Linked DNA regions of Mariniflexile sp. TRM1-10. The protein of the gene in region 2 interacts with the protein of the main gene of each other region in a pairwise test. Links are inferred from orthologs where the notes say so. Each region holds a gene or a part of one and is shown on either strand. Other genes may lie near its edges.

Region 1 (2,769 bases), 820 kb from region 2 along the record:
TATTGTCTTAATTAATAAAGAAGTAGATTGTCCTGACGGAAAAGCATTATTAATTAGCGATGATCCTTTTAGGGATTTCAATAAACTTTCCGACCATTTTAAACCATTCAATATTGCTACTAGCAATATTTCCGATTCTGCCATCATTGGAGCTAATTCAGTAATACAGCCCAATTGTTTTATTGGACATCATGTGGTCATTGGAGAGGGGTGCACTATACATTCCAACGTGAGTATTTACGATGATGCTGTTATTGGTAATCATGTGACTATTCATTCAGGAACTGTTTTAGGTGCCAATGCTTTTTATTACAAAAAAAGACCAGAAGGTTTTGATCGGTTAAAATCTTGCGGACGTGTAGTTATTGAAGACCATGTCGATATTGGCGCTAATTGTACCATTGATAGAGGTGTTACAGGCGATACGACCATAAAAGAAGGTTCTAAATTAGATAATCAAATACAAATTGGGCACGATACCGTTATAGGTAAAAAGTGTTTAATCGCGTCACAAGTTGGCATTGCCGGCTGTGTTGTTGTAGAGGATGAAGTGACCATTTGGGGGCAAGTAGGCTGCACAAGTGGTGTAACCATTGGCAAAAAAGCGGTAGTTCATGCACAAACAGGTATTAGTAAATCATTGGAGGGTCATAAAACCTATTGGGGAACACCAGCACAAGAAGCTAGAGCTGAAATGAAAGAGATGGCAAACATCAAACAAATACCCGATATATTACAGTTTATAAAATCTAAAAAATAAATATAAAATGCTGCTAAAAGTATGAGCAAAAAAAGTATTTTTGTGCAGCTTTATTCAAAATAAAAAATATAAAATGAGTGTTTTAGTAAACAAAAATTCAAAAATAATAGTTCAAGGATTTACAGGTAGTGAAGGAACGTTTCATGCAAGTCAAATGATTGAATACGGAACGAACGTTGTAGGTGGCGTTACACCGGGAAAAGGTGGTCAAACACATTTAGATAAGCCTGTATTCGATACAGTAAAAGATGCTGTAGAGCAAGTTGGGGCAGATACAACCATTATATTTGTACCACCTGCTTTTGCTGCCGATGCTATTATGGAAGCTGCTGATGCAGGTATTAAAGTGATCATCACAATTACTGAAGGTATTCCAGTTGCCGACATGATAACAGCTTCAAATTATATAAAAAATAAAGAGTGTCGTTTAATTGGACCAAACTGTCCGGGAGTTATCACGCCAGGTGAAGCCAAAGTTGGTATTATGCCAGGGTTTGTTTTCAAAAAAGGCACGGTAGGTATCGTTTCTAAATCAGGAACGTTAACTTATGAAGCGGCAGACCAAGTTGTAAAACAAGGCTTAGGAATCACAACGGCTATTGGTATTGGTGGCGATCCAATTATTGGAACGACGACTAAAGAAGCAGTAGAGCTGTTAATTAACGACCCAGAAACAGAAGTGGTTGTTATGATTGGTGAAATAGGAGGTCAGTTAGAGGCAGACGCTGCAAACTGGTATAAAGCAAGCGGTAGCAAAAAACCAATTGTAGGATTTATTGCTGGTGAAACGGCGCCTGCAGGACGTACCATGGGGCACGCCGGTGCTATTGTTGGCGGAAGTGACGATACGGCGCAAGCAAAAAAGAAAATTATGAGAGCTTGTGGTATCCACGTGGTAGATTCTCCTGCCGAAATAGGTAAAAAAGTAGCTGAAGTTTTAGCTTAAAATATTTTAAAATATTTGAAAGACCTCGCAATAATTTGTGAGGTTTTTTATTTGTTGCAAGGAACTCAAATATGTATTTGCTATATTTGAATTTAAGAAATAACCAACTATCCATATTAAGTGTTCAATAAAAAATTAAAATAAGTTATAGATGAAATTATTAGAAGGAAAAACGGCCATCATCACAGGAGCCAGTAGAGGTATTGGTAGAGGGATTGCACAAGTATTTGCTGCCCAAGGTGCTAATATTGCGTTTACATATAGTAGTTCTGTTGAGGCTGCTAACGAACTTGAAAAAGAATTAATAGCGCAAGGCGTAAAAGCTAAAGGCTATAAAAGTAATGCCGCTAGCTTTGATGAAGCTCAAAAATTAGCAGACGATGTCGTGGCGGAATTTGGTAGTATTGATGTATTGGTCAATAATGCCGGTATTACAAAAGATAACTTATTAATGCGTATTACCGAAGAAGATTTTGATACCGTTATTGAAGTCAACTTAAAATCGGTTTTCAATATGACCAAGGCAGTACAAAAAACCATGCTAAAACAGCGTAAAGGCTCTATTATTAATATGAGTTCGGTTGTTGGTGTAAAAGGAAATGCAGGACAGACCAATTATGCAGCGTCTAAAGCGGGTATTATAGGGTTTTCAAAATCAGTAGCCTTAGAATTGGGTTCCAGAAACATAAGAAGCAACGTGGTTGCTCCAGGTTTTATTGAAACCGAAATGACAGCAAAACTTGATGAAGAAACCATAAAAGGATGGCGTGCAGGAATCCCATTAAAACGTGGTGGTACACCGGAAGATGTTGCTAATGCATGCGTGTTTTTAGCAAGCGACATGAGTGCCTATGTTACAGGACAAACGCTTCATGTTGACGGAGGCATGTTAACCTAATCTGTTTCCTGCGAAAGCAGGAATCTCATCTATTTAAACCAAAGTTATATAATGAGTTCAGAAACTCTATTATACATCATATTAGCAGGAATCATTGCTTTGTTATTAGCAGGATTTCAGTATAAATTCAACAAAAAAAGCATGACTAAACTAAGCATGCTTTTT
Region 2 (8,245 bases):
AAAAGCATTAAATAAGAGTTTAGATAATGCATTAACAAAAAATTCAATTAGTACGTACAGTTATGAATTGGAAGCCTTAAAAGCAGCCGAACCCGAAAGCGCCTATTTAACCAAACCCGAATTAGAAAAGAAAATTCGTGATAAACGCAAACTTATGGAAGAAGCTGCAAAAGCCCTGGACTTTATTGCCGCTGCAAAACTGCGTGATCAGATTAAAGAATACCAAACAAAAATAGAAAAGCTAAAAGCTTAATCTCTTAGCTTTTCTATAACCATAAGTAGGTTAAAAATAAAACACGCAAATTAAAACTTAGCTAAGAACACTTAGAACTCGTTTAAACTTTTTTGATTGAAGCGAAAATTAGTCATTTTATGCTCGGTTGAAGGCTTTTTTGAGTTGCATAGCAGAGCTATGGAAGGAAGAAAAGACAAAAAGCGAGTGTAAAAGGACAATTTTTTAGCCAATTATGAAAATTTTAAACGAGTTCTTAATTATATTGTGTTTTAAAAATATCTATCAACACGTCTGGTGGTACAATTTTATTAGGAAAACTTTCCATTAAATATAATACCTTGGTAATAGACTCATGACTTAAACCCATACGTAAACCAAAGTTATATAACTTGATCACATTTTTAGAATTGTTATCACTACTATTACCATCAATGTTCATTAATAACACCAATCGGTGAAATTGAACAATACGCTCACTATGCGATTTTAAATGAATATAATTAATGGGATGCTCAATCAAATAATCGAAATCTTCTCTCGAAATTTCAAGTTGTTTAGCAACACCAAGCAAAAAGTTATACTCTATATGTTTTATGTCTTTATCATATTTAGCAAAAGCTATCATTTCTGACAGAAGACTCAGTTTTTCTACTCTATTAATCATGTCTCAAGGGATTAATTAATTACATTATAAAGATACGCACAACAATAATTTAATAATCGTAGATATTATGTAACTTATCGAAAACACTAGAGTATTTGGTCGTGAATTTTATTTACTTCATCAATAAAAAAAATATTCAAGCTGAAAATTTGATGCTTTTTTAATAAAAATTTTTTATTATTAAATTAAAAATCAACATGTTAATTAACTGATTTACATACAGTTAACCGTAATTAAATAATTTTAAATTAAGCTAAACAAAATAAATATTTAGGGTATCTTTACAAAAAATTACAAAAACGCTAGAAAAGCATCCTCTTAAATACATTATCGATAAACGGTAACCTATATTTGAGTGTAAAAATTATGGATATGACAAATAATGATATATTAAAAAAACTACGCGTTGCCTTGAAGCTTCGGGACGATGATATTGTAAAGATTTTGGAGCTTGTGGACTTTAGAATTTCCAAAAGTGAACTTGGTGCTTTTTTTAGGAGTGAAGACCACCCAAAATATATGGAATGTGGTGACCAGATTTTGCGAAACTTTTTAAATGGTTTGGTTATTCATTTACGAGGGCCGATGCCTAAGAAAGAGGCCAATAAAGAAAAAGCTCCAAGCACCAAGTCTGGAACTGAAAAAGGCGAAGCTTCCGTGAAAACGTCACAAAAAAGTTTATAAAAAAGACTTTTTGATAAAACGGTTGGTAATAATTTTATCAGTTTGAGTTGTGATTTTTGCTAAACTTGCTTTGCCAGTTTACTATCGCTCAGATTTTGTTTTATAACCTTAAAAGTTTTAGCATAATCATTTCTAATTCTGAATTAGTTGCATCATTGTGAAAATAAAGCTTCAATTCTTTTTCTTGATTTTCTAAAGATATGAGGTTGCGGCTTATCCTCTTTTTGATTTGCTCTTTTAGGTGTTTGCTTCTCCTGTCTGCCTTTCAGGCTCGGGTCTTATGTTAATATTTACTGTTTAAAAAAATCTAACTGAATGGCTTCTGACAAATTACCACTGTCTCCAAGAAATACACAATCAGGCATTTGTTGTTTTATGTTTTAAAAACTGTACTTCATGGACTTCAACAGCTGTGGCTCATTCAAAAATTGTATTTAGACGCAATTCTGAATGCGATTTAACATTAAAAAAAATGCCTACAAGGGCGGTTTAATTTATGGGTATGACACCATTAGTTTTTAACTACTTTGCTTATTGTACTACCTTCGGTAGCGGTTACTTTGAATAAGTAAAGACCATTTGGTAATTGAGATATATCAACACTATTTGTAGCGTTATCAAGGATTTGTTTGAGTAACACTCTGCCTGTTATGTCTATTACTTGTAATTTTGCATCTAATAAATCGCTTACCTTAATAGTTACAAAATTAGTGGTAGGGTTTGGATATATTACAATGTTTGAAGCAATATCAAAATCTGCATTGGATAAAGAAGCATCTACTATTTTACGTATTTTATGGTTGCCCCAATCTGCAACATACACGTTACCAAAAGCATCAACGGCAACTCCAACTGGTAAGAAAAAACGAGCAGAAATAGTACCATCTGCACTCCCTTCATTTACTGAACCTGCAAAGGTGCTTACTGCCCCTGCTGACGTAATCTTACGGATTTTATTGTTTTGAGCATCTGCTACATATACATTGCCGGAGGCGTCAAGGGCAACTCCAAAGGGATTTCTAAAACTAGCCGCAGTTCCTGTATCATCTGTACTATCATAAGCTCCTGAACCTGTAAAGGTACTTACCACCCCTTCCGATGTAATCTTTCGGATTTTATTGTTATCCATATCTGCAACATATATATTGCCAGAGGTATCAACGGCAACTCCGGATGGCCAACTAAAACTAGCCGCAATTCCTGTACCATCGTCACTACCAACAGTTCCTGAACCTGCAAAAGTGCTTACTACCCCTGCTGATGTAATCTTACGGATTTTATGGTTTTGAGCATCTGCAACATATACATTGCCGAAGGCGTCAACAGCAACTCCTCGTGGTTGATAAAAACTAGCCGCAGTTCCTATGCCATCTGTACTGCCAATGCTTCCTGAACCTGCCAGAGTGCTTACTACTCCTGCTGCCGTAATTTTACGGATTTTATGGTTTGGAGCATCTGCAACATATATATTGCCAGAGGCATCAATGGCAACTCCAAATGGCCCACTAAAACTCGCCACAGTTCCTGTACCATCGTCACTACCAGCAGTTCCTGAACCTGCAAAGGTGCTTACTACCCCTGCTGCCGTAATTTTACGGATTTTATGATTTACATAATCTGCTACATATACATTTCCAGAGGCATCAACAGCAACTCCTCGTGGTTGATAAAAACTAGCCGCAGTTCCTGTACCATCGTCATTACCAGCAGTTCCTGAACCTGCTAAGGTGCTTACTGTTATTTGCCCAAAAGAACATGTGTAACAAAGAAGTACAGTTGAAAAAAGTAATAGTTTTTTCATGACGAATTGATTTGGAATTCAGCTATAAAGATATGATTATTTTAGTAGCCCATTCGGACAAGCTTGTTTTTCTCAGAAAAAATGAATTGAGGATCCATATTTTGCTATTGATCTACATCCCTTTTCTATACCACTTGGAATAAGAATTAGTTAGCGTTTCTGCAATTTGTAGGCAATAAGTACTTTTTTTTGAAAGCTAAAAAGAAACAATTTAGTCTAAAATATTATCCAGACTTAATTATTAAGGCATGACACACCATTAGTTTTTAGGTACTTTGCTTATTGTACTACCTTCGGAAGCGGTTACTTTGAATAAGCAAATACCACTTGGTAATTATAAAGAAAAGCCTACTACATTCTAAAACAAAAAGAGCAACGATTAATGTTGCTCTTTTTGTTTTATATTTAGATTCCTGCCTTCGCAGGAATTAAGCTAATACTTGTTGTACTTTATCTGCAGCTTCTTGAAATTCGGTAGCACTTAAAACTGCTAAACCAGAATTGTCTAATAATTCTTTAGCTATATCCGCATTGGTTCCTTGTAAACGTACAATAATTGGTACATTAATAGTTCCCATGTTTTTATAAGCATCGATAACACCTTGTGCCACACGGTCACAACGTACAATACCACCAAAAATATTAATTAAAATAGCTTTTACAGCTGGGTCTTTTAAAATGATTTTAAAAGCAGCTTCTACACGCGCAGCATCTGCTGTACCACCAACATCTAAAAAGTTTGCTGGCTCACCACCTGAATGCTTGATTAAATCCATAGTTGCCATTGCTAAACCAGCACCGTTAACCATACATCCAACATTACCATCCAAATCAACATAATTCAAACCTAGTTCTCCAGCTTCAACTTCAATGGCACTTTCTTCACGTACATCACGTAAATCAACATAATTTTTATGTCTGAAAAGCGAATTATCATCAATCGTTACTTTAGCATCAACAGCTAATATTTTATTATCACTTGTTTTTAAAACCGGATTAATTTCAAATAAAGAAGAATCAGATTTTACATAAGCTGTATAAAGATTGGTAACAAACTTTGTCATTTCTTTAAAAGCGTTACCAGATAATCCCAAATTAAAAGCGATACGTCTTGCTTGAAATGGCAAGATGCCAACGGTTGGATCTATTTCTTCCGTAAAAATCAAATGAGGTGTCTTTTCTGCCACTGTTTCAATATCCATACCACCTTCGGTAGAATACATAATCATATTACGTCCTGTACCTCTATTTAAAAGTACCGACATATAAAATTCGCTTGTTTCACTTTCACCAGGATAATAAACATCCTCTGCAACTAAAACTTGGTGTACTTTTTTTCCAGCAGCAGACGTTTGAGGTGTAATTAGGTTCATCCCAATTATTTTTCCTGCAATTTCTTCTACTTCCTTCAGGTTTTTAGCAAGTTTAACACCGCCACCTTTACCACGTCCACCTGCATGGACTTGTGCTTTTATAACATACCAACTTGTACCTGTTTCTGCTGTTAATTGTTTTGCAGCGACTACTGCCTCTTGTGCGTTTTGAGCAACAATACCACGTTGAATACGTACTCCAAAGCTGCTTAATATTTCTTTACCTTGATATTCGTGTAAATTCATAATTTGCTAAATAGTTTAAGAAGCGCAAATGTAAATAATCATGATAACTTACCCTAATATTTAATTGGTAAAACACCCAATTTAAATTATTTTTTTAAAGTTGTTATATAATTAACATTTTGTTTAATTTGTATAATTTTTTATTTATTTCTTTTTTATTTATCGTAAAGAAATATCTTTGACGAAAATTTTAAATTATGTTAGAAAATCAATTGCTGAAAATTGCACAAGATTTTGGGAGTCCGGTTTACGTTTATGATGCCGAAAAGATTGAAAGTCAATATAAAAGACTAACTAATGCTTTTAAAAATGTTAAACATCTTAAAATAAATTATGCCGTTAAAGCATTATCTAATATATCTATACTCAAACTTTTTAACTCATTAGGCTCTGGAATAGACACCGTTTCCATACAAGAAGTTCAATTGGGTTTAGCTGCTGGTTTTTTACCAGAACAAATAATTTTTACGCCCAATGGTGTATCACTAACTGAAATTGAAGAGGCTGCAAAACTTGGCGTTAAAATTAATATTGACAACCTTTCCATATTAGAGCAATTTGGCACGAAGCATCCAAAAACACCTGTTTGCATTCGTATAAATCCGCACGTTATGGCTGGAGGAAATGCTAATATTTCTGTGGGACATATCGATTCTAAATTTGGTATCTCGATTCATCAAATACCTCACATATTGCGTATTGTTGAAAATACCAAAATGACCATTAATGGCATTCATATGCATACTGGTAGTGATATTTTAGATATTGAAGTGTTTTTATATGCTAGTGAAATATTATTTGAAACCGCAAAACAATTTAAAAATTTAGATTTTATTGATTTTGGTTCTGGGTTTAAAGTACCATACAAACAAGGTGATATCGAAACCAACATTGAAGAACTAGGCGAAAAATTATCTAGTAAATTCAATGCTTTCTGTAAAGAATATGGTAAAGATTTAACACTGGCTTTTGAACCTGGTAAATTTTTAGTGAGCGAATCCGGAAGCTTTTTAACTAAAGTAAACGCTATTAAACAAACAACCTCGACCGTTTTTGCACAAGTTGATTCTGGTTTTAACCATTTAATACGTCCTATGTTTTATGGGTCACACCATGATATTGTAAACATTTCAAACCCAAAGGGACGTGAGCGTTTTTATACCGTTGTAGGCTACATTTGTGAAACAGATACTTTTGGCAACAACCGCCGCATTGCAGAGATTAATGAAGGGGACATATTATGCTTTAAAAATGCCGGTGCTTACTGCTTCTCTATGGCAAGTAACTACAACTCTAGATTTAGACCTGCCGAAGTTTTATGGTACAACAACAAAGCACATTTAATAAGAAAAAGAGAAACGTTTGAAGATATTTTAAACAATCAAATAGAAATAGACTTTGCTAGTAAAAAGGAAAAACAATTGGTTAAATAAACTTTACCAACTATAACCTTTTTGTGAAAAATGTTTAACAAGTGTTAAGCATTTTTTTTTGCCCTAAATCCATGACATCAATATCATTCAAATTAATTTGCTAATATTCAATAATTTATTTAATATTATAAGATATTCCCCTACGTCTTTATTCCAAAATTAAACCATAAAAAAAACTTTATGAGACATTTATGAAAATCCCATTCACATACAAGATGATAATAAAGAGTGTTCCATCTGACAGTTAAAAAAACAGGAAAACCGTATATAACACCCAAAAACTCATTTATGGACTTTAAAAGATGAAAAATAAGAACCATTCAGCAATATATAGACGCCAAACAACTTTGAGACTGTTTAAATTTTGTTTTTGGAATATTTTATAGGACATTTTTTGTCAGACAGGGCCGAGCGTATAAAAAAGGTCTGGGAGACCTTTTTAGCGAAGGAGCCAGGCTGCCGCGAGGGAGAGGTACATAGCTATGTACCGAAAAATAGCTGATGTATGGTGGAAAAAGGCGCATAAAAGAGCCAAAGGATAAAACTTAAATAGTCTTTTAATGACGCTGCAAAATAACAAGCAAAATATTATGCCATTAAAAACCAACCGTATAGAGTCCATAGATATTTTAAGAGGTGTTGTAATGGTTATTATGGCATTAGACCATGTTAGGGATTATTTTCATTACGGTTCGTTTTTTTCCAATCCTACAAACTTAGAAACCACCACACCTTTCTTGTTTTTCACCAGGTTTATTACGCATTATTGTGCACCGGTTTTTGTGTTTTTAGCAGGCACTTCGGCATTTTTATACGGGAGCAAAAAAACGAAACCAGAACTCTTTAAATTTTTGTTTACCCGTGGCATTTGGCTTGTGTTTTTAGAAATAGCCGTTAATAATCTTATCTGGTGGTTCGATATTAACTATGGCTTTGTGGTACTTCAAGTTATTTGGGCTATTGGGTTGAGCATGGTCATCTTATCCTTCTTAATCTTTCTTCCTAAACAAATTTTAATAGCTATTGGTTTTATCATAATACTTGGCCACAATTTATTAGACACTATTTTACTTAAAGGTGAAAGCATTGGAGCTATTCTATGGTACATTTTGCACCAAGGAAGCCAAATTACCACCGATTCCAACAGACTTATAGGGATCTACTACCCTATATTGCCTTGGGTTGGAGTCATAATTTTGGGCTATAGTTTTGGGCATTTTTATGCAAAAAACTTCAATGCATCCATTAGAAAAAAATGGCTACTTATCTTGGGATTCGCCGCAATAGCTCTGTTCTTTATCGTTAGAGGTAGTAATGTATATGGCGATTTGGTGCCGTGGACTATACAGGACACCTCCACTAAAACCATATTATCATTCTTTAATGTTAGCAAATACCCACCATCACTCTCATATTTACTCATTACTTTAGGACCTGCATTATTATTTTTATACGGTATAGAAACGGTAAAAAATAAATTCACAGACTTCTTTTTAGTATTTGGACGCGTGCCATTGTTTTATTATTTCCTACATATTTTTGTCATTCACGTATTAGCAATTATAGGGATTTTAATTTTTGGTGGAAATTGGCAAGACATGATTCTTACTGCTGAAGCATTTCAAAATGCCAATCTTATAAATTATGGATATTCCTTAATGGTCGTTTATATGGTATGGGCTGGAGTCATTATACTTCTTTATTTTCCAAGTAAGAAATACATGGTTTATAAAGCTACTAATAAAGATAAGTGGTGGCTAAGTTATTTATAAAAACATTCATCAACGCTACCACCAACAAATTAACTTT

Evidence for each region. Proteins that work in one complex are often made in the same cells at the same time.
Region 1: the proteins of sucC (region 2) and sucD interact in binary tests that used the Escherichia coli proteins (3 or more experiments, as listed by UniProt). The link is inferred for Mariniflexile sp. TRM1-10 from one-to-one orthologs.

What each region holds. Positions count from the first base shown.
Region 1 is NZ_CP022985.1:4,112,047-4,114,815, reverse strand. What follows is about bases 24-2,769. They hold sucD (succinate--CoA ligase subunit alpha), read left to right. Parts: upstream 24-833; coding sequence 834-1,706; downstream 1,707-2,769. Other genes in these bases: CJ739_RS17090 (VWA domain-containing protein), read left to right, coding at 2,656-2,769; fabG (3-oxoacyl-[acyl-carrier-protein] reductase), read left to right, coding at 1,858-2,604; CJ739_RS17105 (UDP-3-O-(3-hydroxymyristoyl)glucosamine N-acyltransferase), read left to right, coding at 24-760. Outside these bases: more of CJ739_RS17105, read left to right, coding at 1-23. UniProt on the Escherichia coli protein: Succinyl-CoA synthetase functions in the citric acid cycle (TCA), coupling the hydrolysis of succinyl-CoA to the synthesis of either ATP or GTP and thus represents the only step of substrate-level phosphorylation in the TCA.
Region 2 is NZ_CP022985.1:3,287,334-3,295,578, reverse strand. The notes cover bases 2,909-5,719. They hold sucC (ADP-forming succinate--CoA ligase subunit beta), read right to left. Parts: upstream 5,004-5,719; coding sequence 3,813-5,003; downstream 2,909-3,812. Other genes in these bases: lysA (diaminopimelate decarboxylase), read left to right, coding at 5,201-5,719; CJ739_RS13920 (NHL domain-containing protein), read right to left, coding at 2,909-3,384. Outside these bases: excinuclease ABC subunit UvrB, read left to right, coding at 1-253; CJ739_RS13930 (TerB family tellurite resistance protein), read right to left, coding at 489-899; CJ739_RS13925 (DUF1456 family protein), read left to right, coding at 1,272-1,583; more of CJ739_RS13920, read right to left, coding at 2,095-2,908; more of lysA, read left to right, coding at 5,720-6,436; CJ739_RS13905 (acetyltransferase domain-containing protein), read left to right, coding at 7,027-8,208. UniProt on the Escherichia coli protein: Succinyl-CoA synthetase functions in the citric acid cycle (TCA), coupling the hydrolysis of succinyl-CoA to the synthesis of either ATP or GTP and thus represents the only step of substrate-level phosphorylation in the TCA.